DNA from 3 places in the Pseudoalteromonas sp. 1181_04 genome. Region 3 is predicted to be linked to each of the others. Evidence: predicted binding sites of a transcription regulator. Region 3 holds the regulator's gene; each other region holds the start of a gene.

Region 1 (10,264 bases), on a different contig from region 3:
ATCTTCAATCTTGAAACCTACACGATCTGCTTTACTCGTTTCCGAGTTGAAGATCGCAACGTTTGATACGTCAATAGACGCTTCTTTCTCAACAATACCACCTGGCTGGTTCAATTGTGGAACCGGCTTTTGGTGCTTCTTGATTAAGTTAATGCCTTCGACAAATACTCGACCAGACTCGGTAACAACTGAAAGCACTTTGCCGCGCTTACCTTTGTCTTTACCTGCTAGAACGATTACTTCGTCATCACGACGGATTTTTGCTGCCATGATTGACTCCTTACAGTACTTCTGGGGCTAGTGAAACGATTTTCATGAACTTATCATTACGAAGTTCGCGAGTCACAGGGCCGAAAATACGTGTACCAATTGGCTGCAAGTTATCATTTAAGATAACAGCCGCATTGCTGTCAAAACGGATCAAAGAACCATCTGGACGACGAACGCCTTTCTTAGTACGCACAACTACCGCGTTTTTAACATCACCTTTCTTCACTTTACCGCGAGGAATCGCTTCTTTAACAGAAACTTTAATGATGTCACCAATCGCTGCATAACGACGGTGCGAACCGCCTAAGACTTTAATACACTGCACTTTGCGAGCGCCGCTGTTATCAGCAACTTCCAGCTGAGTTTGCATTTGGATCATGTTAATGACCTCCGGTGTAGTTATTACAACTGTCTTAAATTTGTTTAAAATCAAGACATTTAGGTTAAAAACCACTCAAAAAACAATCTAGTTGTCTCCCAAGGGCGGGCAATTGTATCAGCATTGCGGGGGTAGTGGTAGGTTATTTTTTAATTAATTTAGAATAACGAGGATGGTTGTTTTGTCGATGAAACATATTTTGCTATTTTAGCATTGATTATAAAACAATCAGGGCAATTTTATGCCCTGATTGTTTTATCACCGAATAAAATCGGCATTATTTGCCAAACAAACCTTTTAACTTATCTTTAATTTTATCTTTCGCTTTTTCTTTTACTTCATCTTCTGCCGCTTTGCTTACATCTAAGCTGATGCCAACATCATGAAATGGTCCTTTGATTCGTACTGGAATTTTAAAGCCGGTACTATCATCTTTGGTCCCCTGCCCTTCGAGTGAATCGACTATGCCTGTCACTAAGCGGTAGTTAACTGTCGTTGCGGGTAGATTAACATCCCCTTCACCACTAATACGTACTAATGGACTTAACAAACTCAGATCTGTGTTTTTACCTACGCCATTGGTAAAGTTAAAGCTACCCGTTAGCGCAGAGAAGTCAGTTTGCTGGGAATTATCAAAGCCAGTATCTAGCCCTTCGGATATTGCACCAAAGTTACCCTTAATTAGCTCTTTGCCTTTGCGAACCATTTCAGCAATGTTGGCGCCTTTTACTGCACCATCGGCAAATTCAAATGCTAGTTTACCCTGTAGGGCACTCATAAAGTCTTTTTGGCTCTGACCTGATGTTGCTAAGTCCCAATTGAGTGAGCCTTTGCCCATTAGCTTATCGAAGCCAGCGGCATCTGTCAGCAATGGTTGTGCGTCTATTTTATCTAACGAGAAGTTGGTGCTGATTTTGTAAGGAGCTTGTTTCGCATTAACTGTTACAGTGCCTTTACCATTACCTTCGTAGGCGGCAAACTTATCTAGGCTAATTTTCGCTACGCCTTTGTTAAGGTTTACAGTGAATTGATTAGCGCCAAGTTTGATTTCATTTGCTTTTAAGCCACTTGAACGGATCACCACATTCGCATCTAAGGCATTTAAGCCACTTAAATCCATTTTTGTGTCATCCCATACAATTGGTTTGGCTGGCTCGTCACTTTTAGGTTCTGGTTTCTCTGCTGGCGCTACCACCTCAGGTAAGTAAGGATTTAAGTCCAGCATACCTAAATCGATGTCAGCATTAACGGCTAAACGCTTACCTAAATTAAGCTCGCTTTTTCCTTTGATCTCTAATGCATCAAGAGTGGCGACTAATTCAGCTAGGTTGAACTTATCACCTTGCATACGCATTTTGCCACTAACACTAAATGCATTAAAGGCGCTTTCTTTAGCGTTCAGCTCGACTCCCTGCCATTTAGCAATGTCTTTTACTGAATCACCACTGAGCGCTAATTGACCTTGAATATCTTTACCTTGACCGGCTATTAAGCCTTTAAACTCAACATCAACTAACTTTGAAGTGACATCAGTTGTCACATTAAATGTATCACCTGCTATTGCTTTAGCTGGGTTATCAACTGTTACATCAAGCTCAAAGCGCTCTTGCATATAAGTGATCCCACCTTTGACTTCGAGTGATTTATGCAGTGAAGGCAGTAAGATAGCCAATTCTAAATCGCTAATTTGCTGTTTAGCTCCCGTTTGACCATCTAAATAAGTAAACGACCCACCATATATAGCCACTTCACCTAATTGAATATCAAAGTTTTCAGGTAGTTTGACTGCCTCACCTGCTTGAGTTTGCTGCTCAGGTTTCGCAGCTACTGCATCAAATAACTGCCAGTTAGCTTTACCATTTTTATCTGTTTCAAGCAGAATATTGGGTTCATTGATCACAAACTTTTCTAGTTTAAGTTCACCACCAAATAGCGAAAACCAAGGAATATGAACTGCAAGTTGCTGCATGCTTGCCATATCTGCACGTGAGCCAGTTTTCATATTGGCAAAATGCACATCTTCAAGTTCAAGCTTCAAAGAAGGAAAAACGGATAATGTTTTATCGCCTTTAATAGTTAAAGTACGCCCAGTGGTTTGCTCAACCTGCTCAGAGACTTTATTAAAAATGGCATCGGTTGGAATTAAAAACGGTGCAGCAATAATTAAAGCAACAAGCAATAATAATATGACACCAATAACTTTAAATAAGGTCTTCATGATGGTCCTTTCAAATGTGCAAATAATGTTCTTATCATAGCGGGAGTTAGCATTAAAATCATTGTGCAACGAAGAAAAATGCAATTTCCTGCATTCTACAGTGAATATATGAATTGTTACTGAAACATTTTGATACCTTTAGCTGCAAAACCATATAGCTGAATTTCGCAAAGCCGCGGGGCTTTCACAGCAAGAGCTAGCCGATGCTAGCGCCGTTTCACGCAAAACAATCAGCACGGTCGAAACATCACGCTTTACACCTTCAGTGATCATTGCATTGAAGATAGCTCGGCAGTTTGAAACTACTGTAGAGCAGTTATTTTCACTTGAATAAGCAGATTAAACCCTTTAAATGCAATCTTGTGCAGATTTAACTTATCAAGATTGCATCCCCTGTATTCTTCGGTATGATGCACAGCCCTGTTGTTTTAAGACGTTTTGCGCTAAAATTAAACAACTGAAAAATGTATTTAACCGGAGTACCATCAGGCATGAAAAAATTGCTCATTTCACCTTCACAAATGGCATTAGGCGAACAAGAAGGCCATATTTATCAAAATATTCTAAAGCAGGCTTCTGAAATCAGCTTAAACCTGATGGCGGTGAAAATAGAAAATCATCCTGAAGACTTCTTAGGTTGGTGCTATGAACTACTTAATGCTAGCCGTGACCGTATTAATCATGATTTACTCGAAACCAATCAATTACCAATTTTAAAAAAGCTTAATGACTTATTAGTTTCAGCAATTAGCTTCTTACAATTGAAAACATTACGCGTAGCGCCTTGGCCTGTAGTTAGTGTATTTATAGAGCAGCATAAAGATGTGTTAGCCCTTGATGAACAGTTACGCCTTGCCAACTATATAGCTGGTATTCGCGAGCAATCACTGAAAGAGATGATCCCTGAAGATTTATTAGCATTTAGTGGTAAACATACTTCTGCACTGGATCCAAGTAGTTATAATTTTGATGTCGAATGGTTTAGCTCTACTAAAAGCGCCAAAGCTTTTCATCAAATGCTTGCCGACCTGCCGGCATTATTTGATGAAGCATTAGCACATATACCTTTAGAAGGTGAAGTAACTGAAGCTGATTACCAAGAATTTGTGGTCAAATATTTAAAAGCCTTTACTGATAGCAATGAAAAGCCAACGCTTGCACCGGCAACTCGTCTATTAGCAATGCGCCGCCCAGATGTTTTTACACCAATTAATAACACCCGTTTAGATGCACTTTGTTCAGCATTGGCTATTACTAAATTAAATAATCGTGACTTTGCGCGTTATTGGCAGGATATTGTCCAAGCAGTTCATGGTATGTCTTGGTTTAAAATGGCAAGTGGTGACAGCGAGCTGGATCAACAACTTGTTGCAATCAAAGCATTAATTCCGTGCTTTTTCTATCATGCAGACAAAAACACGCCTGAAAACTCTAACTACATCAAGTTATTGAGCAAGCCAAAGCGTACAACTACCACTGGCACTAGAAAAGTGCGTCGTGGTAAAGAGTCTGCTGAAATACTTGTTGATCGCGCACTTGCTGCTGACGATATGCCTGAGCATATTCGCGCAAAGCGTGATTCAATTATCAGCGAAGTACAAAAAGGCCGTGGCGTGAACGAAACAATCAGCCTAATGCGTACTATTTTTGGTTAAACCACAGTAAAAAATACAAAAACCCGCTGCAACTGAGTTGTGCATGCGGGTTTTTTTACGCACCAATAAAGTGCGCAAGCTTCGTAAAAAACAATCTCCTCCTTTCACTATAAATATTTATACCTTTGTTTATAAAGTAATTTAAATATAAATTATTGCTTTTCATTTAACTTGGCACAAGCAGTGCTATTACCCTAGTAGACAACTAAAAATAGGATCCGCAATTATAGACTGCAATCTAATTAATAATTGCGAGCCAAAAAATCAGCATAACAACAGGATACCAAACATGTTAAAACTAAAATCAGCAATTGCGATCAGCACACTTGTACTCATGGGTGCAACATCTACAGCAGCATATGCAGAAGTAACAGCCAATGCCGCAGCAACTTCAAACTACTTATGGCGTGGTCAAGAACAAACCGGTGGTGATGCTGCAATTTCAGGTGGTATTGATTATGCCAACGAATCAGGTTTTTATGCTGGTACTTGGGCTTCAAATGCAAGCTGGGCCGATGAAATGACCTACGAGCTTGATCTCTATGCTGGTTTTGGTGGCGATATTAATGAAAATATGAGCTATGACGTTGGCTACATCTATTACGCTTACCCTGATGCAGCTTCTGGCGCAGACGCTGATTTTTCTGAAATTTACGGTAGCATCAGTATGGGTGGCTTTAGCTTTGGCGCATCAGTTCTTGCAACTTCAGCCGCAAGCGGTGATGGCACAGACTTTGGTGATTCGTTATACCTGACTGCAGATTACGGTTTCGCAGTTGGTACTAATGGCACTGAAATGGCCTTACACTTAGGCCACTACTCTGGTGATTTTATTGGTGATGACGATATCATCGATTACGGTGTATCTATCTCTAAAGATGGCTTCACTTTTGGTCTATCTGATACCGATATGGATGACAGTGATATTAAGGCTTACGTTGCTTTTTCAATGGACTTTAGCCTATAAAAAGAATGTGTTACTTGCTGCAACACTAAGGGCCGTAAGGCCCTTTCTCGATCTTGGTAAGCGGTAAGCGGCTAAGTTCATATTTTATATCAAGACTTACCCTCAACTCAGACTGCTTATAGCTTAAAACTTACAACTCCTATGGCACACTGTGCCCTGTTGAACCTTGCCAAATACGATACCATTGTTCACGACTGAGTTTTAACTGCTTAGCGGCAACAGCCGATTTAACACGCTCAATGTTGCCAGTACCCAGTACCACTGATGGGGAACTTGGGTGCATTAATAACCACGCGTAAACCACTTGATCAATAGAACTTGCACCAATTTCGCTGCCGACTTGCTCAAGTACTTGACGCAGGCGAATCGCTTTTTCATCATTTTCTGCAAAAATGCGACCGCCAGCCAAAGGTGACCAACACATAGGTTTAATATCAAGTAACTGACATTGGTCTAAACTACCATCATCAAGTGCTTGCATTTCATACGGTGAAAATTCAATTTGATTGGTCACCAATTCAAAATCAAGACGCGACTGCAATAAACTTAGTTGTGATGGCGTAAAGTTTGATACACCAAAATCGAGTACATCACCATTTTGCTTAAGAGTAGTGAATGCCTCAGCTACTTCGTCTGCATTCATCAAATAATCAGGGCGATGAATAAGTAATGCATCTAATCTATCGGTATTAAAATGCTTTAACGATTGCTGTGCTGAGCTAATAATATGTGCGGCACTCGAATCGTAATGATTAGCTTGGCCTGCTAACCCTAAGCTTGCAAAAGCAGGTTTGATACCACACTTAGTAATAATTTTGATCTCATCACGAATACTTGGCTTTAAAGCTAAAGCTTTACCAAACTCTGCCTCACAACCATATCCACCGTAAATGTCAGCGTGATCGGTGTGCCTTACACCGGCTTCAATTGCTTGCTCAAGAAAAGTTAAACACTGTTGTGGAGTAATTTGCCAATCTAATAATCGCCAAAACCCAAGTACTAGTTCGTCAATAGCGCGATCTGAGCTGTTCATAATTCCACCTTTATTTTTGTAAAAAATATTGTCCCGGCAAGTTCAATGCAAGTACCAAAACAGTATCCCTATCAGATAATTAATAAGCCATGATAATTTAATTGACCTTATTGATGTATTATTCTACATAATAAATAAGGTATTAATAGCTGAAAGTTATACCAGCACATGCATTAGCACATCAGTTTTATTCAGAGCTTTACCTTTTTTTGATGGCACAGGTAACGTAATAAACTTTTTGGATTAAATGAGGCTACAGATGAAAGACTTAACCCACACTATATACAGGCTGATGGCTTGCCTTTTACTCACGGTTAGTCAGTTGAGCTTTGCGGCAACCGCTGAACAAGAAGTCACTCATTTGCTCAGCTTTATCGCGCAAAGCAACGCGACTTTCATTCGTAACGGTGATCAACACACCAGCACCGAAGCCGCTGATCATCTTGCTATGAAATACCGCAAAGGCAAACGCTACGCTAAAACCGCTGATGAGTTTATTGAGAATCTTGCCAGTAAAAGCTCATGGAGTGGCAAACCTTATGCTGTTATTCTTGAAGATGATACACAAATCACCAGTAAGAAATGGCTTACAAACGAGTTAACTCATTTTAGAGCCACAGAAAAGCCGCAATAAGTGCGGCTTGGTTTCACTCTTAGGAGAGGTGAACTTAAATTCTGAAGTAACACTAACTCAAAGCTGTATTTAATACTGCGGTAGTTATTTTCATCATCAGCTTGCACTAGCGATAACTTTATATAACTAAGTTATCGACAAAATCTGCCTGCACTAATGATTTTTGAATGTCTAAATAATGACTGCCGGTATGCTCGGCTGAGTATTCAAAGCATGTGCTTGTAATAATGTTGCTTTGTTTTTAGCTACCCATGCATTCTTAATTTCGAACTATACTGTATGCAAATATAGCTGAACAATCTGTGAATACAACGTGCAATTAATAATCATTATTTTAGGAAATAACATGACTGTAAAGTAGATATTACTTGCACCCAATCTCGCTACTGGGTATAAAAATAGTTATCAACATTTAATAAGAAGCGAAAAGCCATGCAGCAACATGACCACCAACCACTTACAGACTTTATTGAATATCCACATGAACAGATGCTAGAACGCGCTAATGAGTTTTTAACGACCAGCCAGCGTCGTCATACAATTCGTAGTTTTAGCGACCGCCCAGTGCCAAAAGATATTATTCAAACCTGCATTAAAGCGGCAGCTACAGCACCAAGTGGTGCAAACCACCAACCGTGGCATTTTGTAGCAATTAATAGTAGTGATGTGAAAAAGCAAATTCGTGAAGCAGCCGAGAAATTAGAACGCTCATTTTATGAAGGCCGCGCTGGTGAAGAGTGGTTAGATGCTCTAAAGCCATTAGGCACTGATGCCAGCAAACCTTATTTAGAGCATGCACCTTGGCTAATTGCCGTATTCAGCCAAAAGAAAGGCGGCTTAAATACTGATGATAAAAACACCAACTACTATGTGCATGAGTCAGTCGGTATTGCCACCGGCTTTTTAATTCAAGCATTACATCGCGCAGGGCTTGCAACACTAACTCACACACCTAAACCAATGAGCTTTTTAACCGACATTTGTGGCCGCGACAAAGACAACGAACGCCCCTATATGCTGCTCATTGTCGGTTACCCAAGTGATGATGCTACTGTGCCTAATCATGCCTTGGTGAAAAAATCACTCGATGAAGTTGCGACCTTCATTTAGGTTTAAAATCCACCGCTAATGTGTCGCCGGCGTTAAGCCCGGCGATAATATGCTGTTTAGCATTAATCACCTCCCCTAAACGAACAAAGCGGCGCTCAATCTTTTGCTCGTTAATAACATATACCATGGCTAATTGACCGTACTCATGCACCCAACTTGGCTCAATTAAAATTCCTTGCTCGGTATCCAGTGGCAAGTGAAGCTGTGCATATAAACCAGGCATCAAGTTTGATTGTGTTGGCAACTCTAAACGAATTAACATACTACGTGCAGCACTATCGGCAATCGGAACAATTTCACTCACCACCGCAACAGCGGTTATATTAAGTGAAGGCAAACTGACCGTTAAGCTTTGACCCAGTGTGAGGCTAATTGCCTGACGTTCTCGTACATTAAATTCAAGCTGTAATTGTTGTGGATTATAAAGTGCCAATAAAGGTGAACCAGGCACTGCGGTATCACCTGGTTCAACTAACCGCTCTACAACAACTCCAGAAATGGGCGCTTTTATACGGGTAAATTCAAGTGCGACTTGTGCTTGGGTTTGCTGTTGCTTGGCAACAGCTAAGCTTGCGGTTAAGTTATCAAATTTCGCTTTTGCCTCATCATTATCACTAACCGATACCAACCCTTGTGAATATAAGTCAGTTACGCGCTTAAGCTGTTTATCAGCTTGTGTAAGTGACGCTTGAATGGCTTTTATTTGCGCATCACTTTGTGCCAATTGCGCTTTAAAATCGTCTTGCTGCAAAGTAATGAGAACATCGCCTTGCACAACACTATCACCAGCACGTACATTTAAACGTTCCACTTGTGCCATCACTCGTGACGAAATTTGCGTGTTTTGTTTTGCAATCACAGTACCGGGAACATCTTCACTGCGCTTGATCGCCGTCCGCTCAACGGTAGCGACTTTTCCCTCATATGTCGTTGCTAATACGGGTTTATTTCCTGCGGCTTGTTTATTTGAAAAGCTGCCTGCCATATAAAGCACAGCAACAATAATCACTAGCAACGCAATGATTGAGCCGAACAGTTTTGATTTACCTTGCATGAGCTTCATCCTCGGTTGTTTGTGTGTTCGCAAACACTAAATAATAAACTAGCGGCACCACAAACAACGAAAACAATGTTGATGCCACAATGCCAAAAATAATAGCGATAGCAAGACCACTAAATACGGGGTCTAACGTAATCACTAAGTTGCCTAATAAAGTTGTGCCAGCAGTCAGTAATACTGGCCGCATCCGCGTTGTGCCTGCGGCAATCAATGCCGCTTTTATTGCCATCCCTTGCCCGCGAGCTTGATTAATAAACTCAACTAAAATAAGCGAGTTACGCACCACAATACCAGCAAGTGCTATCATGCCGATCATCGCTGTTGCGGTGAATAGCACAGGCTCTGGAGCACCGGCTATGGAGCGCTCACCAAACTGATTTAATAACCAAAAACCCGGCATAATACCAATCACAGTAAGTGGAATAGCCGACATAATAATCAGCGATAAACTGGCAGATTGCGTTTGTATTCGTAAAATAATAAAAATGGCGGTTAACGCAAAAGCAAACGCAATTCCCATATCTCTAAACACATCAATTGTGATCCGCCATTCACCTTCACCACTAAACGTTACATGCGTGCCTTGTGGTAATTGCCAAGCCTGAGTTCCACCGTTATTAAAAAAGCTGCGGGCTAACCAATTTGTTTGCTCAAAATCATCGCTACTTACATTTAAATCAGCATTTACGTCCGCAATAATTTCTGCAGGAGTACGGCCATTAAGCTCTGCCATCACGTATACAACCTCGCGTTGGTCTTTACGCATAATCGGTTTTGCGACATTTAGGTTATGAAATTCACCCAGCTCAGATAAAGCCACCAACGGTCGTGGCGCACTAGTTAAACCAAACTCATTAGTTGATTTTGCCAGCTCTCTATCACCTCTGATTTGTATAGCAAGCAGTTGCGCTAATTGGTTTCGCTGCTGATATGGTAAT
Region 2 (10,264 bases), on a different contig from region 3:
TATTGTATTCTCCTGGCGGAAGGCTCTCACCGGCTTCATTTTTTCCATCCCAGTTAAAACGTAAGCCACCAGCAGGTTTATCACCTAACTCAATTACTCTCACTAGTTGTCCGGAAGCATCTGTAATACTGAGCCTTAAATCTTTAACGGGACTTTCAACAGCAATCATGCCCGAGACATCACCACTGCTGTTAAGATCTAATGTATCTGATTCAACTAAAGCTTTTTTGCCTACCAGAGTTGATGCTTGCAACGCTGAATTAGAGGTCATTGAAGCAGCCAAAGACTCAAACTTTGAATTTAAATTTGAGATACCTTCTGCCATGGTAAAGTTCGTCATTTGTGCAATCATTTGGTCGTTGTCCGCAGGTTTACTGGGATCTTGAAACGACAGTTGCTGCGTTAATAATGAAAAGAAATCCTCTTGCGTTAATGCATCACTTTTCTTTTCACCAGTCTTTTCGTCAGCCTCTTGTTTACTCGGCCAACGAAGCGAATCTATATAGCTTGATGATGCAGTATTTATGTCGTTACTCATAATCTAACCCTCAATTACCGCTGCCCAAGCAACAGTGTTTTACTTAACATTTGCTTCGCTGCATCAGCAACTTGCACATTGGTTTGATAAGAGCGTGAGGCGGAAATCATATTAGCCATTTCTTCAACGACATTAACGTTAGGTTTGTAGATATAACCATTTTCATCCGCACTGGGGTGATTTGGGTTATATTCAATTTGCAGTGGTTTATTACTCTCTACAATGCCTAGTACTTTAACGCCAACAGACGATCCCTGCGTATTACCAGTTGATTCTGATGCTTTCATCAGTTCAGCTGCAAAAACAGGGTGACGCGCCCGGTAAGTTTTGTCTTGGCTTGAGCTAATGCTATTGGCATTGGAAATATTACTTGCGGTGGTGTTCAAACGCACATTTTGCGCACTCATACCACTACCTGAAATATCAAAAACGTTATATAAACTCATGCTTAGGCTCCTTGACTACCGAGGGCTTTTTTAAGGCCTTTAATTTTACTACTCATAAATTGCAGGCTTGCCTGATACTCTAATGAGTTCTTTGTATACAAGTTTCGTTCCACTTGTATATCAACCGAGTTACCATCACCTGTATCTGCTTGATTTGGCGAACGAAACATTTCACTATTACCGATATAACGACTACCACCTGCAATGTGATTCGGGTTAGTTGTTACCATGTTATTGCCGCCTTGCTGGTGGCTTTTTGCCGCTTTCAATGCTGAGGCAAAGTCGATATCCTTCGCTTTATAGCCCGGCGTATCAGCATTAGCGATATTGGTTGCTAATAACTCAGCACGTTGCGAACGGATCAACATTGCATGAGGATGAACCCCAAATGCTTTATCAAAACTGATAGCCATAACCATCTCCAAAAAATTGACTTAAGATGATTAATGCAAAAGGTGAGCCAACTAGGTTAGTGTTTTATGATGTGTTTAATTTTTGATTTAAAAAGAAAAACGATGTGGAGGCACATCGTTTTATCGTATTCTAGATTCGGCTTTACTACCGATGAGACTTGAGTTACTTGCGTTTTAGCGCGTTATTTACGCTGGTAAGTTATTTCTTTTGATAAATAATACCAGGATTACAGCGTACCATATCAAACTCGTTACTTAACCCTGACATAGACTCTGAAGCACCTAAAAATAAATACCCCTTAGGGTTAAGTGCTTGAGCAAACTGAGCAATAATTTTGGCTTTCACCTCAGGTGCAAAATAAATCAGCACATTACGGCAAAAAATAATATCAAATTTGCCCATTAGTGCGTATGAATCTAATAAATTAAGGTGTCGAAAACTCACTAATTTTTTTATTGAGTCGTTAACTTGCGCCATCCCATTGCCGCTATCTTTGAAGAACTTCTTCCTGCGCTCTACCGACAGCCCTCTAGCTAAAGCAAGAGAGTCATATTCTGCATGTTTACACATATCTAACATAGTATTAGAAATATCGGTGCCGATGATCTGCGCGCCCATTTTTAATACACCCGGCTGCTTAGCTTGAAACTCAGCGACCGACATGGCAATAGAATATGGCTCTTGTCCTGAGGAACTTGCCGCTGACCAAATTTTCAACGGTCGACGCAACTCTTTATGCTCTGGGAATAACTTACTTTGTAATAGTTCAAACGGGTATTGATCCCGAAACCATAAAGTTTCATTGGTCGTCATAGCATCAACAACTGCGGCACGTAACTGCCGCTCATGCGGACTCAGTGTTTTACTGACCAATTGTGACAATGACTCAACATTGAAACGAACCATTAGCGGAGCAAGCCTGCTTTTGACTAAATAAAGCTTATTATCACCCAAAACAATGCCACATTGTTGCTCTAAAAAAGAACGAAACTGATCGTACTCACTTTGTTGTAAATGCTTATTTTCCAAAGTAACACCGCCTTTTCAAATTAGTCACAATGAACCCATTTTTTCACTGCTGTAGCTAACTCATCCGGATTGAACTTAGCAATAAAGTCATCAGCCCCCACTTTTTCAATCATCGCTTGATTGAACACACCACTGAGTGATGTATGCAGAATAACATGTAATGGGGCTAACTTTGGATCTGCTTTTATTTCAGCCGTGAGGGTATAACCGTCCATTTCTGGCATTTCAACATCAGAGATCAATAAACCAACTCGCTCGGTAATATCATGCTTACAGTCAAGTGCAGCAATTTCCCGGAGGCGAATTAATGCTTCTTTCCCGTTTTTAGCAAGCTCAGTCTGCACGCCTAACGGCTCTAGAGCACGTTTGACTTGATTACGAGCAACGGCAGAGTCATCGGCAATAAATACGATGCGCTCACCTAAGTCTTTTTGAATTTCACCATCATTAGCTATTGCTGCACTGACTTCAGTATTTACCGGGCAAATTTCATTTAATATTTTTTCTACATCAAGAATTTCGACTAACTCATTTTCAATTTCTGTCACTGCTGTTAAATACGAATATCTGCCAGCCCCAGACGGTGGCGGCATTATTTTTTCCCAATTCATATTTACAATTCGCTCAACGCCGCCAACCAAAAAACCTTGTACGGAGCGGTTATATTCAGCAATGATAATAAAACTATCTTTAATATTCTCGATCGCAGGGCCACCTACAGCCATTGATAAATCAATAACAGAAATAGTTTGCCCACGTATATGTGCGACACCTCTTACATAGGCATTCGACTTCGGCATGTTTGTTAAAGGAGGGCATTGCAGTACTTCTCTCACTTTAAACACATTAATACCAAAGCGCTGCCGCCCTCTTAGCTTGAATAATAATAATTCAAGACGGTTTTGCCCAACCAATTGAGTACGTTGGTTAACTGAGTCTAAAATGCCTGCCATTTCAATCTCCTGAAGAAAGCGAATAAGAACGGAACAATAATTGCTTTCTTTCTGTAAAGCTACATAACTACACGGGAGCGTCTGTTTATTGACGCTAAATATTTATACCCTGTTTTCAACCATAAGCATAGTCGAAACATTATGAGTTTGTTAAAAAAAAGCCGAAGATACAGTGTTTTTTATTTTCTTGCTAGCTTATGCCTAGTTACTCCACTGTATGCACAAACATATAGCAAAGAACAATTGCAAGAACTTGCTGTATCCCATGTCTATGATCAATTAGACCCTAATACCGCCGATGATAAGGAACTCAATGCTCTAACATTGGATAGTCGGATACCTGATCGTGGCTGCAACAGCGACCTTGCATTTAATATTCCTACTGAGCCGCCATTTAATCGCCAAATAACCGTACAAATAAAATGTGATGACCTCAATGGTTGGAGCCAATATGTTCATGTACGTATGATTGAACTCACCCCTGTGATTATAGCCACTGAAAATTTAAGTCGCGGGGAGGTTATTGAAGCTCATCATTTACGTTTGATTATGAAACCAAAACATTTCGTAAGAGCGCAGTATTTACAAAATCAAGAGCTGCTGATTGGTAGCCGCAGCAAACGTAATATCCGCAGTGGTTACCCTGTTGCATTAAATCAAATCTGTATGGTCTGCAAAGGCGATAATGTCACTATTTTTGCAATAATTCGAGGATTGAAAATAAAAACTTCCGGTTTAGCCCTAGAAGATGGTACTTTAGGAGAGCAGGTAAAGGTTAAAAATGCAAAGTCAGGGAAAGTTTTAAATGCCCGCGTTGATGGTGTTGAGTCTGTGCAGGTAATTATTTAAATTTTCGTATTTGTGCTAAAGTTTCTAACATGGTTGCCGATAACAAGGCATGTGTTGGATAATGTATAGGTTAAAATCATGGTAAGCCAAGTAAATAAAGGTCAGCAACAGGCTAATGTGTTGACCAATGCTAAACAGCAAAAAATTGATTTACAAAATAATAATGCTAATACTGCGCAAGCAACTACGCCAAAAGCGACAGCTGACTCAGTAAGCTTAACGCCACAAGCGCAACAATTAAAATCTTTGCAAGATAAAGCACAGCAATCTTCTGGTTTTGATAGCAACAAAGTGGCTGAGCTAAAAAAAGCAATTACTGAAGGTAAATATCAAATCGATGCTGAAAAGCTAGCTAAAAATATCGCTGCATTTGAGTTTGATGTGTATGGCTGATCACACCAGTTTGATCAGTTCTAAACTTGTTATGCAGCTAAATTGCTTAACATCCCTTGCTGATATCTTAGAAGATGAATTAACCGCTATAGCCTCCCGTCGTGGCGAGGGCCTTAAAGATATCGCGAAACAAAAACTTACCTTTTTAAGTCAAATTCAAACGTTAGATAAAGAACTCAAAGCCTTATTTGCAGGTAATGACGTTGAATCTGACGAAGTAACAAGCTTAACGAGTGATGTGCATAAGCTATTAGAGTCATGTAAAAAGAAGAATGACGTTAATGCTCATGCAGCCCACCATGCACAATTAACAGTAAAACAATTAAAAGACATTTTGATTGGTGTGCCAACCTCTACAACATATGACCAAGATGGTAGTGTTGTCCATGGTAACAGTAAGATCGTCCATAACTTAAAAGCATAATTTGACTCCTACTTTTAGTTTTACAAAATTCCCTTTATTATTTTTCTTTCCCTATTTAAAATTATCTCGAAAGTGATTAAGCGCGGGACAACCCGCGCCTTATATCTTTTGCTTAACAATAATTAACTATCAATTTGATTATTGCCGCTTTCGATTAATTTCTTAATCATTTCCTCTGATTGATTTTGCACATCAAGAGCAGGCTCCGCAGTAGCTTTCTGCTGTGCTGTAAACACCAGACTATTACTCTCACTCACAGGATCGAGTGCGAGCAAGTTATTTTGTTCACTCTCTGCAAGAAGATCTGCAACTGTTAATTGACTCAGTTGTGGTGTTAATTCAGATACCGGAGCAACACTGCTAATTTTACTTAAATCAATATTATCATCGTTTGATGATAATAATTCAGTACTATTATCACTGCCACTGAATTCAGCGCTAGGTTCAACACCTGCAGAACTAACATCCACTCCATTTATCTCAAGGTCCTGACCATTAATATCAACCACTCTTATATTACCGATTGAATCTGTAATGCTAAAGCGAGCATCGCTTAAGCCTGCGCCAAGTAAATCGGCCAAATTTACATCAACAATGCCGATATTCCATGTGCCATTATTTACAACAGCCCCACCATCACTTAATAAGGTGATCCCGAGTGCCAGCGCATTATCAAGCCTTACAATAGCTCCATCTTCAGCATCAGTTTCACCATCAAAACCTGTCACAACTAGGCCTAACAATATACTATTTGTATCTATGTTCGTAAGTGATGGCGGGATAGTATCTATCTCAAGACCTGTCATCGCAGAGGTAGCAGTGGTATTCCCAGCAATATCTGACACTGTTGCACTGACGGTATAACTGCCATCAAGCAGAATATCGTTTGGTGAAATACTCCAACTACCATCGCCTTGCGTAGTAGTTGTTACTGATGTTTGCGCTATACCATTATCAAATATCAGCGTGACTGTGCGCCCTGCTTCACTCGATGTGCCGCTGATTTCAGGTGTCGCATCATTGGTTAATATCAGCCCACTCGTAATGGCAATAGTCGGAGCAACCGTGTCAATAACACCTGATTCTTGTACCGTGGTGGCATTACCGTATTCATCCTGCACGGTCACATCCACAGTATAACTACCCGCTGCAAGTGCTGTATTTGGTTCAATTAACCAATTACCGTTACTCGCAGTTGTGGTTGTAACCGTTTGCGTGTTACCTGCCGCATCAGTAAACAATACAGTAACTTGGCTATTTCCAGGTGCACCAGTTACTGTGCCGGTGATCTGAGGTGTTAAATCATTTGTGTCACTGATTACATCAATAGCAATAACAGGACCCGTTAAATCTAATATTAGTGTCGCGGTATTGCTACCTTGATTACCTGCACTATCATTAACCGAGGCGGTAATTGCGACACTCCCTTCAGCCAGTATTTGATTTGATGCAACACTCCATACTCCCCCAGCTTGTACCATAGCAGTAACTGTATCTGTAGTACCTAAGCTATCAACTAGTACTATGGTAACTATTGAACCGACTCCCGCATCAGTGCTACCCGATATTACAGGTGTTGCATCGCCACTAGTACCAGGCTCATTAATAGTCAATACCGGTGCAGTAATATCAACTAAACCGCTAACACTAGCATCTGCTGTTAGCCCTGCTTCAGTGACTGTCGCTGTAACAGTATAAATACCTTCGCTAAGAGCTTGAGTAACTAAGACAATCCACAAACCATCGACTACTGTTGTATTATAAGTTTGTGTCTGGGCCGCGCTATCCGTTACTGTAACAACGACTGCACTGCCATCGACAGCGTCACTACTGCCACTGAAATTGGGAGTTGTGTCATTGGTATCTGCAGGAGCAACAATTGCAATGCTTGGTGCACTGGTATTCAATAATCCAGTTACCGACGTTGAGGTTGTTGAATTACCCGCTAAATCAGTAATACTTGCAGCGACTGTGATAGTGCCGTCAACCAGTGAATCTGTAACATTAATTGACCAACTGCCATCGGCTTGTACTTGCGTCGTATAAGTATAACTGGAATTATTATCGGTAACTGTGACGCTCAATTGCGTACCTGCAGGCTCATTAGTTAAACCACTGAGTTGAGGGGTGGCTACATTTATAGTCCCTATAGAATCAACCGAAATAGTTGGCGCACTGGTATCGATCACAGCTGTTGTTGAAGCTGTTGTAGTCAGGGCCGCACTATCTGTCACTGACGCTGTTGCTGTGAATGTGCCATCAGGTAAAGCTGCTGCCGTGGCTTGCCAATTACCATTACTATCTATAGTAGCAATTAAATTTTGAGTATTACCATTACTATCCACCACAGTAATAGAAACTGTGCTTCCTTGTGGCTCATTTGAATTACCACTTATGGTTGGCGTACTATCATTAGATAATGATAATGGCGCTATAGTTAACTCTGGTGCTTCTGTATCTATACTTAGGTTCGCTGTTTGATTGATACTGTTACCTGCACTGTCACTCACAGTCGCATTAATATTATAATCGCCATCAGTAAGAGTCGTTGTAGTGACTTGCCATAAGCCAGATCCATTTACTAAAGTTGTTAGTGTTTGGCCATCAATGGTTACGGTTACCGTTGCTCCTAACTCATTACTTGTACCGCTAATCGTTGGAGTCGCATCACTGGTAATTGATAAAGGATTTATAGTGAGTGTTGGCGCGGTAGTATCAATTACACCACTGGCCGTCTGCTCAGTTAGGTTGCCGACTCCATCGCGCACACTCGCTTGAACCGTATATTGTCCATCACCTAAGTCTTGCGGTACATTAACTGACCAACTGCCATTCGCTTGCACTGTCGCGCTAAAGGTTTGTGTTGCAACTCCTTGACCAGTTACCACCAATGTTACTTGCGCTCCCTCACCTAAATCAGTGGTTCCGCTAATAGTTGGGGTGCTATCCATCGTCAATGCAGGGGTAGATAACGTTAGTTCAGGCGCCGTATTATCAAAATCCAAAGTACTAATAGTCGTGGTATTGCCAGCCGCATCGGTTGCCGAGGCTTCAACGTAAGCTAGTGTCAGTAATGATACCGATAAATTCAATACGCTCCAATCACCGTTCGCATCAACCGTTGCAGTGTAAGGTAGACCAACAGCGCCTCCCACTAAATGGTTTGTAATGGTAACAACACTGCCTTCAGGTAAATCTGATGTGCCAGATAAGGAAACCAAACTGCCTAGAAGGAAAGAAGGGACAATCGTAAGTGCTGGTGGTGTAATATCGACTTCACCGCCCGTTTTACTGTCTTCTCCTTGATTACCCGCCATATCAGTGATTGTTGCTTTTACGGAATAAACACCTTCAGCTAACGCGGTATTTGCAGCTGCTTGCCAATCACCTTGAGCATCCGTAGTAACTGTTACAACCTGTTCAGTACCACTTGCGTCAGTAAAGGTCACCTCAACAGTGGCATTCGCTTCATCAGATGTCCCACTAATAAGTGGCGTTGTGTCTTGTGTTAATATCAAACTACTTTGATCAATTGTGATCTCAGGGTCAATACTATCTATAACAGCATTAGCGGTTAGTTGCCCTGCATTACCCGCAGTATCGGTGACCACAGCAGTGACTGAGTAAGCGCCTTCCGCAAGTGCTTGGGATGCTTCGACTTGCCATGTTAAATCTGCTGCGAGTGTTGTATTAATGGTATGACTAGCCCCTTGTGCGTCAGTAAAAGTAACAGCAACGGTGTTGCCAGCAACAGCCCCCACAGCTCCCCCTGAAACAATTGGGGTTTTATCTGCGGTGCTGCTTAATGGATCAATCAACACTGTTGGTGGAGTTAAATCTATTTCACCTGTTGTTTGAGCCAAATTGCTATTCCCAGCAATGTCAGTGATAGTTGCAGCAATGCTATAACTTCCTTCTGCAAGCGCACTTCCAAGCGCTACAGACCATGTACCATTTGCTTTAACTGTTGCCTGCACAGATTGCTCTGTGCCAGTACTATCAGTGATCAATAATTCAACTACAGTGCCTTGCGCAGCATCTGATGTGCCACTAATTAATGGTGTTGTATCATTTGTAATACTAGGCGAATTGACAGCCAATGTTGGTGCGGTTAAGTCTATTGCTAGGCTAGTACTTGACGAGCCAGTTAAACCGTCCTCGCTGACAACTGCATTCACAGTATAGCTGCCTTCAACAAGTGCATTACTGACATCAATAGTCCATTGCCCAGCCAAAGCTTGAGTAGTCAATGTTTGCACAACAATGCCCGAGGCAATAATTTCAATCGTTACATTCGTACCATCTCTGGCATCGGTGGTACCAGAGATAGTTGGTGTTGTATCCATCGTTGCTTGTAAACTCGCAATCGAGATAGTCGGCGCATTAGTATCCAATGTTGCGTTACTTGAAGCCGATGCTTGATTGCCAGCAGTGTCACTCACATTAGCCGTAATAGTAATTGCGCCATCGTTTAATGCATCAATAACTTGAACTGACCAGCTGCCATCTGCTTGTACAACAGCAGTTAGTTGATAACTGTTTGAGTCATCATTGACATTCACTGTTACCGTGGCGCCTATTTCATCACTACTCCCTGAAATCATCGGTGTACTATCATTAAATGTGCCTAGTCCGTTCAAGGTTAAACTAGGATCTAATGTATCAACCGTGCCATTACCTTGAACTGTGCCTATATTGTTAGCGGCATCAGTAATAGTAGCCGTAACAATGTAGTCACCATCAGCAATATCAGCGGTTGGAGTTGCTGAATAACTGCCATCGGCTTGCACTAGTGCTGTAAATTGCTGAGTGTCACCGTTTGCATCAACCAACACGATAGCCACTTCAGTTCCCTGCGGCTCTGTTGACGTACCAGAAATTGTTGGCGTCGCATCGTTGCCCACTCCAAGGGCTGTGATTGTAAGCACTGGTGTCGTGCTATCTATGGTCAGTGTCGCAGATGCCGTTTGTTGATTACCTGCATCATCGGTGATCGTTACATCAACCGTGTAATCACCATCAGTCAATGCACTTGGTAGCGTTACTTGCCAAGTGCCATTACTTGCCACTGTCGCTTGCAACGTTTGTCCTGCAATTGTGACCGATACATCTCCGCCTATTTCATTACTGCTGCCAGTTATTGTTGGGGCAGTATTTGCTGTTGGCGCTAAATTATCGATAAATAAACTTGGCGCCACACTATCAATCACTCCAGTCG
Region 3 (10,264 bases):
CTACTTTCTAATAGCATTAAGCCGAGTACGCTATCGCCTGCGGCTTGTTTGTCATCTTGATGAAGTGTGATGCTGGCATCAAACTGCACAGCTAATTGCGCTAATACGCTGGCTGCGCGAGCATGTAAACCGAGTTTGTTTTTTATTAAAAATGTATCTTCTAAACGCATCAACATTCCTTACTGTAAACGTGAGTTGTTATTCTTGTTCACGATGGCGAATTTTCACATTGCTGTGGCTCATCGAGAAGCTTTCACCTATAGTTTGCGCTAGATAAACTGAGCGATGTTGACCACCGGTGCAACCAATAGCAATTGTTAAGTAACTGCGGTTATTACGCTCCAAATGCGGTAACCAAGTTTGTACAAAGGTTTGGATCTGCCAAGTGAATTTTTGTACGATACTATGGCTGGCTAAATAATCTTTTACTGGCTGATCAAGGCCTGTAAGTGGCTTAAGCTCAGGCTCCCAATGTGGGTTTGGTAAAAAGCGTGCATCAAAAACATAATCAGCTTCTTTTGGGATACCATATTTAAAACCAAATGATTCAAAGGTAATGATTAGTTTTTTATCTTTTTTCCCTAAAATCTTTTCACGGATTGACTCTGCAAGCTGGTGGACACTCAGATCAGTGGTATCAAGTATAAAGTCAGCGCGAGTAGTTAATACATCAAGTAATACTTTTTCTTGCTTGATAGCTAAATCCAGTGGCAAAGAGTCCAAAGATAATGGGTGTAAGCGGCGAGTTTCAGAAAAACGTTTGATCAGGGTTTGATCATCACTGTCTAAATAAAATAGCGTCGGATTTGCAAAACCAGGCAAGTATTCAAGAATATCGTTAAATTCTTCCTGCTCTTTCGGTAAATTACGGACATCAATACTGACGGCAATTTTGTCATAATTATCAGAGACACTGCGCACTAATGAAGGTAATAAGTTTACCGGAATATTATCTACACAATAATAGCCAAGATCTTCTACTACACGCAGAGCAACAGATTTACCTGAGCCAGAACGCCCACTGATGATGATTAACTCCATGTAAATTCTCCTTCATTTGGCTACGATTGCGCAGCAATTACGTGATACAAATCTTGGTCTGTTTTTGCGCTACGTAGTTGTTTACAAAAATCTTTGTCGTTGAGTTTATCAGCAATTGTGGCTAACGTCTTCAAATGAAGTTGGCTATCACCATCTGGCACGATGAGAGCTACAAATATATCAACTGGGCGATTATCTATCGCATCAAAATCAATCGGTGATTCACTCACTATAATTATTGCTAGCGGGTTTTCAACACCACTCATACGGCCATGAGGAATAGCAATACCACGACCAATACCCGTACTACCTAGTTTTTCTCTCGACAGTAGTGCGTTGAGGATTTCTTGTTGTGATAGCTGAGGAAGTTGTTCATGAGCCAATTGGCTGATAAATTCAATGATCCGTTTTTTGCTATTAAAAAGGACCGCAGCTTTACTGCAGTCCTGGCAAATAAGTGAGCTTAATTTCATAGTGTTAGTGTCGAGCGTGCTTCTCTTTGTGTTTAATTACCTGACGGTCAAGTTTGTCGATTAGTCCGTCAATGGCTGCATACATGTCTTGGTGCTCAGTTGAGGCAAATAATTCAGCGCCACTGACATGTAATGTGGCTTCTGCTTTTTGGCTTAGCTTTTCTACATCAAGAATGACATGGACATTATTGATATGATCAAAATGCCTTTCAAGCTTGGCAAACTTATTGTTTACATAGTCTCTTAATGAATCAGTAATTTCTACATGACGACCAGTTAAATTTAGTTGCATAAGCATTTTCCTCTTGTGATTTTACGCCTTAAATCAAACTTTTACGTTGATTTGACGGTGGAATAGCCAGCGACTCGCGGTATTTTGCAATAGTCCGTCTAGCTACTTTGATACCTTGCTCTGCCAATATATCTGCAATCTTACTATCACTCAATGGTTTCGCTGAGTTTTCTGCACTGATCAATTTTCTGATCAATGCTCGAATGGCTGTCGATGAGCATTCGCCGCCGTTCTCAGTACTTACATGGCTCGAGAAAAAATATTTTAACTCAAATATACCACGAGGGGTATGCATGTATTTTTGGGTGGTTACACGAGAAATTGTTGATTCGTGCATCTCAACCATTTCGGCAACGTCGTTTAGTACCATAGGGCGCATGGCCTCAGGGCCATGCTCAAAGAATCCTTGCTGCTGTTTAACAATGCAGTTGGTTACTTTGAGTAACGTCTCGTTACGACTTTCTAGGCTTTTAATAAACCATTTAGCTTCTTGCAAATGCGAACGTATAAATTGGCTGTCAGTGCTTGATTTTACTGAGCGTGACATTGCCGCATATTGGCTGTTCACTCTAATTTTTGGCATGCTGTCTGGATTAAGTTCAACCACCCAGCGACCTTTAATTTTTTTCACCGAAACATCAGGAATAACATACTCTGATTCTTCGCGTACTATGGTATCCGCAGGCTTTGGGTTAAGGCTGTGGATCAATGTCATTACTTCTTTCAGCTCATCTTCTTTAAGCTTAGTCTTTTTCATCAAAGTGCGATAGTCACGACTAGCTAATAAATCGATATGATCAGTTAAAATCATTTTAGTCTCGCTAATCCAAGGAGTTGCAGGATCAAATTGATTTAATTGAATACATAAACATTCTTGTAGGCTGCGCGCAGCAATACCAACAGGGTCAAATAACTGAATGCGTTTTAACACTGCTTGCACTTCGTCTAGTTCGATTTCTTCTTCGTTATTACCTTGATTTAAGCTCTCTGCGATGTCTTCGCAGCTCAAGGTTAAAATACCTGAATCGTCAACAGCTTCAACAATCGCAATGGCAATAGCTTCATCGGTTGGACTAAAAGGTGTGAGCTGTAATTGCCACATCAGATATTCGTGCAGGGTTTCAGTTGAGGCACCTTGATAAATTGACTCATCTTCAGGCATTGGCCCAGATGACGTATTTGGCGCAGCACTCATGTATTCGTCCCAGGTGACGTCCATAGCCATTTCGTCACTTAAGGTCTCTTTACTTAATGCTTCGCTACTTTCTTGTTCATATTCGCTGGGCTTGTCGTCCGCTGATGCGCTAACGGTTAAGTCATCGTTATCTTGTTTTTGTTCGTTTTTACCAGCCGTGTCGTCTGAGTATTCATGTTCTTCTAGCTCTAACAATGGATTGCTGTCGAGCGCTTCTTGAATTTCTTGCTGGAGATCCAATGTACTGAGTTGCAATAAGCGAATTGCTTGTTGCAGCTGTGGTGTCATTGTAAGTTGCTGGCCCATGCGCAGCTGGAGTGATTGCCTCATGTATCTCTAACAATCCTTTTATTGTTATCATCGTTAAGTCTAGCAGATACTTAGCCGAGCGTGGCTTTATAGCCTAAATTGCTCGCCCAGGTAAACATCGCGGACTGTTTGGTCGGCGAGTACATGCTCAGGGGTACCTGATGCAATTAACTCCCCATGAGAAACTATGTAGGCTTTTTCACAAACATCAAGGGTTTCTCGTACATTGTGGTCGGTAATAAGCACGCCAATACCACGGTTTTTAAGGTGTTCAATAATCTTCTTTATATCTAACACTGAAATAGGATCAACGCCAGCAAAAGGCTCATCAAGTAAGATAAATTTTGGGTTTGCGGCTAAAGCGCGTGCAATTTCAACTCGACGACGTTCACCGCCAGATAATGCCATACCTTGGCTGTCGCGGATATGTTGAATGCTAAACTCATCAAGTAAGCTGTCGAGCGCTTCTTCTCTGGCTTGTTTATTCAGCTCTTTACGAGTTTCTAAAATAGCCATCAGGTTTTGATAAACAGTTAATTTACGGAAGATGGATGATTCTTGTGGCAGGTAGCCAATCCCTAACCGTGCGCGACTGTGCATTGGCAGTAAGGTGATGTCATTATCATCAATACTGATTTTACCTTTGTCGCTTGGAACTAAACCCACAATCATATAAAAGGTGGTGGTTTTACCAGCGCCATTAGGACCCAATAAGCCAACAATGCTGCCTGCGCTAACTTCTAAACCCACGCTTTTTACAACTTGGCGACCTTTATAGCTTTTTGCTAGAAATTCAGCTTTTAATGTACTCATGGCTGCCCTTTAGATTTGTCTTTTTTACTGTCTACTGGTACCAAAATGGTGTGCACACGATCGCTTGAGCTTGCGCCTTTTTCAGCACTGATCAGTTGCTGGTCCATATCATAGGTAATGCTTTTGGCATTGATTTTTTGACCTGCCTGAGTGACTTGTGCATTGCCAACCAAGGTTAAATAGCGCTTAGCGACATCGTAACGGACTTCATCAGCACTGGCACTCATTACTGTGCCATCAGTTTGTTTTTCTTCAAAGTAAGCCGGACTGCCAGTTGCGACAAGTAGTTGTTTGTTATCGCCTAAATCTTCGCGCTTATGGACTTCAAGTCGATCCGCTTTGATACGGCGGTTACCATGAATGATTTCAACATTTTTTTCAAAAATACCGATATTGTCTTTCAGTTGGGCAAGCTGCGTGTCAGCACTGATAGAGACTTGATCTGCAGGTGGTGTCGTATTTTCAGCAAAGCTTGCAAAAGCAATGAATAAGCTTGGTATAACAAGCAAGTGAGCAAATTTATTGGTCATAATATATGGTTCGCGTATGGTTAATTAGTTCTACCACTTCGGCTTTTAAGTCGGCATGGAGACCGCGCCCAGTGATTTTTAAATTTGGTCCGATTAATTCAACTGGTTGTTCTGAACTCATGGTTTGTAGTTCAATATCAACCTGAATATTATCTGCGTTTATATGTTCAATCATGGCATTATTGGTCAGGTTTTTAGCAACCACATTACCTTCTAAAATTAATTGATGATTTTCATATAAGGTGGCTTCATCGGCATTAATTTGCCACGTTTGCTGTTGATTATAGAGCGTAAAAATAGGTTGTTCAAAGTAAGTGAACCCTAACTGTTGGTAGAGTTCCATTTTTGCAGCTGTTACTTTGTGGCTAATTTTACCTTGTTCATCAAATGCGGTTTGTTTTAATGCCACCGCAGTATAATCAGGTTTTGCTATTATATCTTCTTGGTGTTGTTTTATGGCGGTACTTTGATAAAAATACGGATACCACAGCCATACCATGCAGCCGACAAATAATACGCATAATATTAAACGCGCACTATTCATGAGCTCGTGCCTTCGCTGGTTAATGATTTACCATTTTCGAGCATTAATAAATCAGTGAGTTCACGCACCGCCCCAAAGCCACCAGGTAGCATGGTTGTATAATGTGAAATGCGTTTGATTAGTGGATGCGCATCATTTACTGCCACCGCAAAACCAACCAATTCCATTACCGGCAAGTCAGGTCCGTCATCGCCTATGTAAGCGATTTGTTCATCGCTTAACTGCAATTTATCCTTGAGCTGTTGATAAGCTTGCAACTTGTTTTCTTGGCCTTGGTAAATATGCGGTACTGTCAGGCTAGTCATCCGTTGCTGAACTATCTGTGAATGACGGCCGGTGATCACGGCAACTTCAAAACCGCTATTGATCAGTGCTTTGATACCAAAGCCATCTTTAGTATTAAACGCTTTGAGTTCTTCACCTTGGTTACCAAGATAAATACGACCATCTGAAAACACCCCATCGATATCACAGATCAGGAGTTTGATTTTTTGTGCTCGCTCGCGAGCATCATCTGAAAGAGGCTGATATAAGTCAGCAAACTGCATTATAAAACTCCTGCTTTGAGCAAATCTTGCATATTAAGAGCACCAATAGGGTGGTGTTTATCATCAACTACAATTAAGCCATTGATACGCTTATTCTCCATGATATTGAGTGCCTCGGCGGCAAGCATATCAGCGGTTGCAGTAGTGCAAGAGCGGGTCATGACAGTGCTTATCAAAGTACTGTGAATATCTATTCGTTGCTCTAAAATTCGGCGTAAATCACCATCAGTAAAAAGCCCCGCAAGTTGCCCTGTGTCATCAACAATAGCTGTCATACCTAAGCCTTTTGCCGACATTTCGATTAATGCATCTTTGATACATTGCTTATCATTGATCATAGGCGTTGCTGGGCCACTGTGCATAATATCTTTTAAACACAATAGTAAACGTTTGCCTAAGCTACCACCAGGATGCGATAGCGCAAAGTCATCGGCGGTAAAGCCACGGGTTTCTAGCAGAGCAACGGCTATTGCATCACCCATCGCAAGTGTTGCAGTCGTGCTTGCAGTCGGAGCGAGTCCTAATGGGCAGGCCTCTTGACTTACTTTGATGCATACATGTGCATCAGCCCAATTTGCCATTGATGATTCAGGGTTACCTGTCATGGCGATCATTTTTGCGCCAATACGTTTAATAACCGGAATAATATTCAGTACTTCGCTGGTTTCGCCTGAGTTAGAAATAAGCATAACCACGTCATCACGAGTGATCATCCCTAAATCACCATGACTGGCTTCACCCGGGTGGACAAAAAACGCAGGCGTGCCAGTGCTTGCCAGTGTTGCAGCAATTTTATTACCAATATGCCCAGATTTCCCCATACCGACTACTATGATCCTACCGTGACATTGATACATCAATTGGCAAGCTTGATTAAAGTTTTCGTCTAGATATTGGGTTATATCAAGCAGTGCTTGGCGCTCTATTTCTAGCACCCGCTTACCTTGTTCAATAAAATTTAACTGCGTCATTGTGTTATCCATTTTGTGGCTAGCATTAAGCAACTTGGCTGAAAATATAACCTTGATAGATTAAAAACGCGACCAATAACAGGCCACCTTCAACTCTATTAATGCGTCTTGTGCCCCTAAAACTCAAGGACATAGCAATAAGGGCTATGGTGGCACCAATCATTATTAAGGCATCACGGTTTGCAGCTGAAGGATCAATAATTGAAGGGTTGATAATCCCAGCCAGTGGCAACACAGCTAAAATGTTAAATATATTTGAGCCAACAATATTACCCAGTGCTAAATCATCTTCGTTTTTTAATACCCCAGCAATACAGGCTGCCAGCTCAGGCAAACTGGTGCCAATAGCAATAATGGTTAACCCTATTACTAAATCACTTAGGCCAAAGTATTTGGCTATATCAACTGCTGAGCCAACTAAAAAATGTGAGCTGACAGGCAGTAATATCATACCAATAATTAACCAAAATAAAGCCGATTTGGTGGGCACGTTATCTGGTACGTCTTCACAGGCTTCACTTACAAATGGGTCATCAGCTTGGTTTTTAGCGCGAATAGAAATAATAACTAAGCCCGCAATAAAGGCCACAAAGCCAATGATTAATGCAACGCCCTCAGCAAATGAAAAGTAGTTATCAGAAAATACATACCAGGCAGCGATTGACACTAGTAGTACAAGCGGCATTTCGCGTTTTAATGTCATTGATGATACTGAGAGTGGGCGCAATAGCGCAGTAATACCTAAAACAAGTAAAATATTAGTGATATTTGAGCCAACGGCGTTACCCACGGCAGTGTCAGTTTTACCGGCAAGCGCAGCTGATGCTGAGACCATCATTTCAGGGGCTGACGAGCCCATCGCAACAACGGTTAAGCCAACAATAAGAGTAGGAACACCGAAATTTTTTGCCAGTGCCGCAGCACCATAAACAAAGCGATCCGCACTCCAAACTAGAGCTGCAAATCCGAGAATTAAAATGACAAAAGAAGTCACCATTACGTTACGCCAATTATTCAAAATGAGATGACTGCAAATAGTAACAAAAGCCAACCTGAAAGTATAAATAAAAGAATCTGCGAAGCTTGTTAGATTATGGCCTGATTTGGACTGAGAATAATTATTTAAGCGACGGTTAAGCCTACTGCTGTAAGGTTTGCAGCGCTATTACATAGAATATTACAAAATTTTACGATTTGTTTTTTCCATCTTGCTGTAAAAACGCTTAAAATAGGTGAACTAGTGAAAATAGTAATGGAGAGCGACTTGTCGCAACCAATAGTAGAAATCAAGGATGTAAGCTTTTCTAGGGGCAATCGCTGCATATATAAAAATATGAGCTTTAGTGTCCCGAAAGGAAAAATTACGGCAATAATGGGACCAAGCGGAATTGGTAAAACCACCATGTTGCGTTTAATTGGTGGTCAATTAAAACCAGATAGCGGCACTATTTTATTCGAAGGTAATAACATTCCTGCCATGTCGCGCAAAGAGCTTTATGCGGCGCGAACCAAAATGAGTATGTTGTTCCAAAGCGGCGCATTATTTACCGATATGTCTGTATTTGACAATATCGCTTTTCCGCTGCGTGAACACACTCGTCTAAGTGAAGATTTAATTCGCCTTGTGGTGCTAATGAAATTACAAGCTGTTGGCTTGCGTGGCGCACAAGATTTAATGCCTTCTGAGCTGTCAGGTGGTATGGCACGTCGTGCTGCATTAGCGCGCTCAATCGCACTTGATCCTGAATTAATTATGTATGATGAGCCATTTGCAGGCCAAGACCCAATCTCCATGGGGGTGTTAGTTAAGTTGATTAAATCGCTTAATCAAGTGCTTGGATTATCATCATTAATCGTAACTCACGATGTAACAGAAGTGATGAGCATTGCCGATCACGTTATCATTATTGCCGATCAAGGCGTTATTGGTAGCGGTACACCGGATGAAATGCGTAATCATGAATCGGCCCTAGTTCAGCAGTTCTTAAAAGGATTATCTGATGGCCCAGTGCCGTTTCATTTTCCTGCTCAACCTTATCAACAAGAATTACTGGGAGGGCGCCGCTGATGTTTGATTTTTTGCAAATGCTAGGTCATAAAACGTTAGGACGATTTGCTGCACTTGGTCGCTCCACTCAGATGTTGATAGGTGCGTTATGGAGTTTGCCTAATTTTAGAAAAGGCACGCCGCTTTTAATACGACAATTATATATGGTCGGCTCGCAGTCACTATTGATAATCATGGTGTCGGGCTTATTCATTGGTATGGTATTGGCGTTGCAAGGCTACACCGTACTAGTTGGTTATGGTGCAGAGGACAGCTTAGGTCCATTAGTCGCATTGAGTTTACTCAGAGAGTTAGGCCCTGTTGTTACTGCATTATTGTTTGCCGGGCGAGCTGGTAGTGCATTAACCGCTGAAATAGGTTTAATGAAAGCGACTGAGCAGTTATCAAGTCTTGAAATGATGGCCATTGACCCTCTTAAACGTATTATCGCGCCACGCTTTTGGGCGGGCTTTATCAGTATGCCATTACTGGCGTTAATATTTTCAGCAGTTGCAATTATTGGTGCTCATTTAGTGGGTGTTGATTGGTTGGGTGTTGATACGGGGAGTTTTTGGTCAATCATGCAGTCACAAGTATCGTTTCAGCAAGATATTTTAAATGGCATGATCAAGAGTTTTGTATTTGCCATCGTGGTTACATGGATTGCGCTTTATAAAGGCTACGATTGTATACCGACCTCTGAAGGGATCAGTAAAGCAACAACAGAGACAGTTGTACACTCATCTTTGGCTGTTTTAGGGTTTGATTTTATTTTGACAGCGGTAATGTTTACTAGCTAATAAAGGTATAGATAATGAATTCACGGAAATTAGAAATTTTAGTTGGTTTTTTTGTTGCGCTAGGCATAGCAGCTTTTGCTATGTTGGCGTTAAAAGTTGCCAATGCAGGGATCAGCGGCAACGGCGAAACTTACTTATTGAAAGCCAAGTTTGAAAACATTGGTTCATTAAAAACACGTGCGCCGATTAAAGTAGGTGGTGTAGTGGTTGGTCGAGTTGAGGGTATTTCAATTCACCCACAAGAATTTGTGCCAGTTGTTGATATGACGATTGATGCGCAATATAAATGTCGTTTTTCAGATACCAGCTCAGTTTCAATTTTGACATCAGGCATCCTAGGTGAGCAATATTTAGGGATTAACCCTGTCATTGCCCCAAAATCAGCTGAACAAGCGTGTTTAGGTGTTGCGGTAACAAGTAATGATAAAAACTTAGGGTTAGACGAGTTATTTGGTGTTGAAAGCAAAGCCTTAAATGATGGCGACTATATCACTGACACGAAATCAGCATTGGTGCTTGAAGAGTTAATCGGGCAATTTTTATTCAATCAAGGCGGCGAGTAAGTAATTATGTTTAAGAAATTTATAATTTTAGTTGCGCTGACTTTCAGCGCGATCAGCGTAGCAAGCGATGTGGTCGATTTAACAGACCCATATAAAATGGTCCGCCAAGTATCTGATAATACTTTTCAACGTATTACT

The links. Region 3 encodes sigma-54, which starts transcription at its own class of promoters, with help from an activator protein. Its sites were predicted from a motif close to GTTGGCACGNNNNTNGNNT; they were not measured.
Region 1: the regulator sigma-54 is predicted to act here: its motif matches at 4,693-4,711, upstream of FW757_RS18045 (TorF family putative porin).
Region 2: the regulator sigma-54 is predicted to act here: its motif matches at 1,431-1,449, upstream of flgB (flagellar basal body rod protein FlgB).

What each region holds. Positions count from the first base shown of each region.
Region 1 covers NZ_VXCS01000023.1:64,788-75,051, reverse strand. Annotated here, with positions in the region: gene rplX (50S ribosomal protein L24) at 1-270, opposite strand, end outside; gene rplN (50S ribosomal protein L14) at 281-649, opposite strand; gene FW757_RS18060 (AsmA family protein) at 927-2,867, opposite strand; gene FW757_RS18055 (helix-turn-helix transcriptional regulator) at 3,010-3,201, shown strand; gene FW757_RS18050 (hypothetical protein) at 3,359-4,522, shown strand; gene FW757_RS18045 (TorF family putative porin) at 4,812-5,489, shown strand; gene FW757_RS18040 (aldo/keto reductase) at 5,629-6,522, opposite strand; gene FW757_RS18035 (DUF5329 family protein) at 6,782-7,156, shown strand; gene FW757_RS18030 (nitroreductase family protein) at 7,589-8,266, shown strand; gene FW757_RS18025 (efflux RND transporter periplasmic adaptor subunit) at 8,259-9,320, opposite strand; gene FW757_RS18020 (efflux RND transporter permease subunit) at 9,310-10,264, opposite strand, start outside.
Region 2 covers NZ_VXCS01000027.1:50,763-61,026, forward strand. Annotated here, with positions in the region: gene FW757_RS19420 (flagellar hook assembly protein FlgD) at 1-538, opposite strand, end outside; gene flgC (flagellar basal body rod protein FlgC) at 553-984, opposite strand; gene flgB (flagellar basal body rod protein FlgB) at 987-1,397, opposite strand; gene FW757_RS19435 (CheR family methyltransferase) at 1,597-2,427, opposite strand; gene FW757_RS19440 (chemotaxis protein) at 2,448-3,380, opposite strand; gene flgA (flagellar basal body P-ring formation chaperone FlgA) at 3,522-4,229, shown strand; gene flgM (flagellar biosynthesis anti-sigma factor FlgM) at 4,308-4,622, shown strand; gene flgN (flagellar protein FlgN) at 4,615-5,046, shown strand; gene FW757_RS19460 (beta strand repeat-containing protein) at 5,169-10,264, opposite strand, start outside.
Region 3 covers NZ_VXCS01000035.1:20,953-31,216, forward strand. Annotated here, with positions in the region: gene FW757_RS21065 (HPr family phosphocarrier protein) at 1-170, opposite strand, end outside; gene rapZ (RNase adapter RapZ) at 199-1,041, opposite strand; gene ptsN (PTS IIA-like nitrogen regulatory protein PtsN) at 1,062-1,514, opposite strand; gene hpf (ribosome hibernation promoting factor) at 1,519-1,806, opposite strand; gene FW757_RS21085 (RNA polymerase factor sigma-54) at 1,835-3,331, opposite strand; gene lptB (LPS export ABC transporter ATP-binding protein) at 3,398-4,123, opposite strand; gene lptA (lipopolysaccharide transport periplasmic protein LptA) at 4,120-4,653, opposite strand; gene lptC (LPS export ABC transporter periplasmic protein LptC) at 4,643-5,197, opposite strand; gene kdsC (3-deoxy-manno-octulosonate-8-phosphatase KdsC) at 5,194-5,745, opposite strand; gene FW757_RS21110 (KpsF/GutQ family sugar-phosphate isomerase) at 5,745-6,716, opposite strand; gene FW757_RS21115 (calcium/sodium antiporter) at 6,742-7,713, opposite strand; gene mlaF (phospholipid ABC transporter ATP-binding protein MlaF) at 7,969-8,784, shown strand; gene mlaE (lipid asymmetry maintenance ABC transporter permease subunit MlaE) at 8,784-9,563, shown strand; gene mlaD (outer membrane lipid asymmetry maintenance protein MlaD) at 9,578-10,126, shown strand; gene FW757_RS21135 (MlaC/ttg2D family ABC transporter substrate-binding protein) at 10,133-10,264, shown strand, end outside.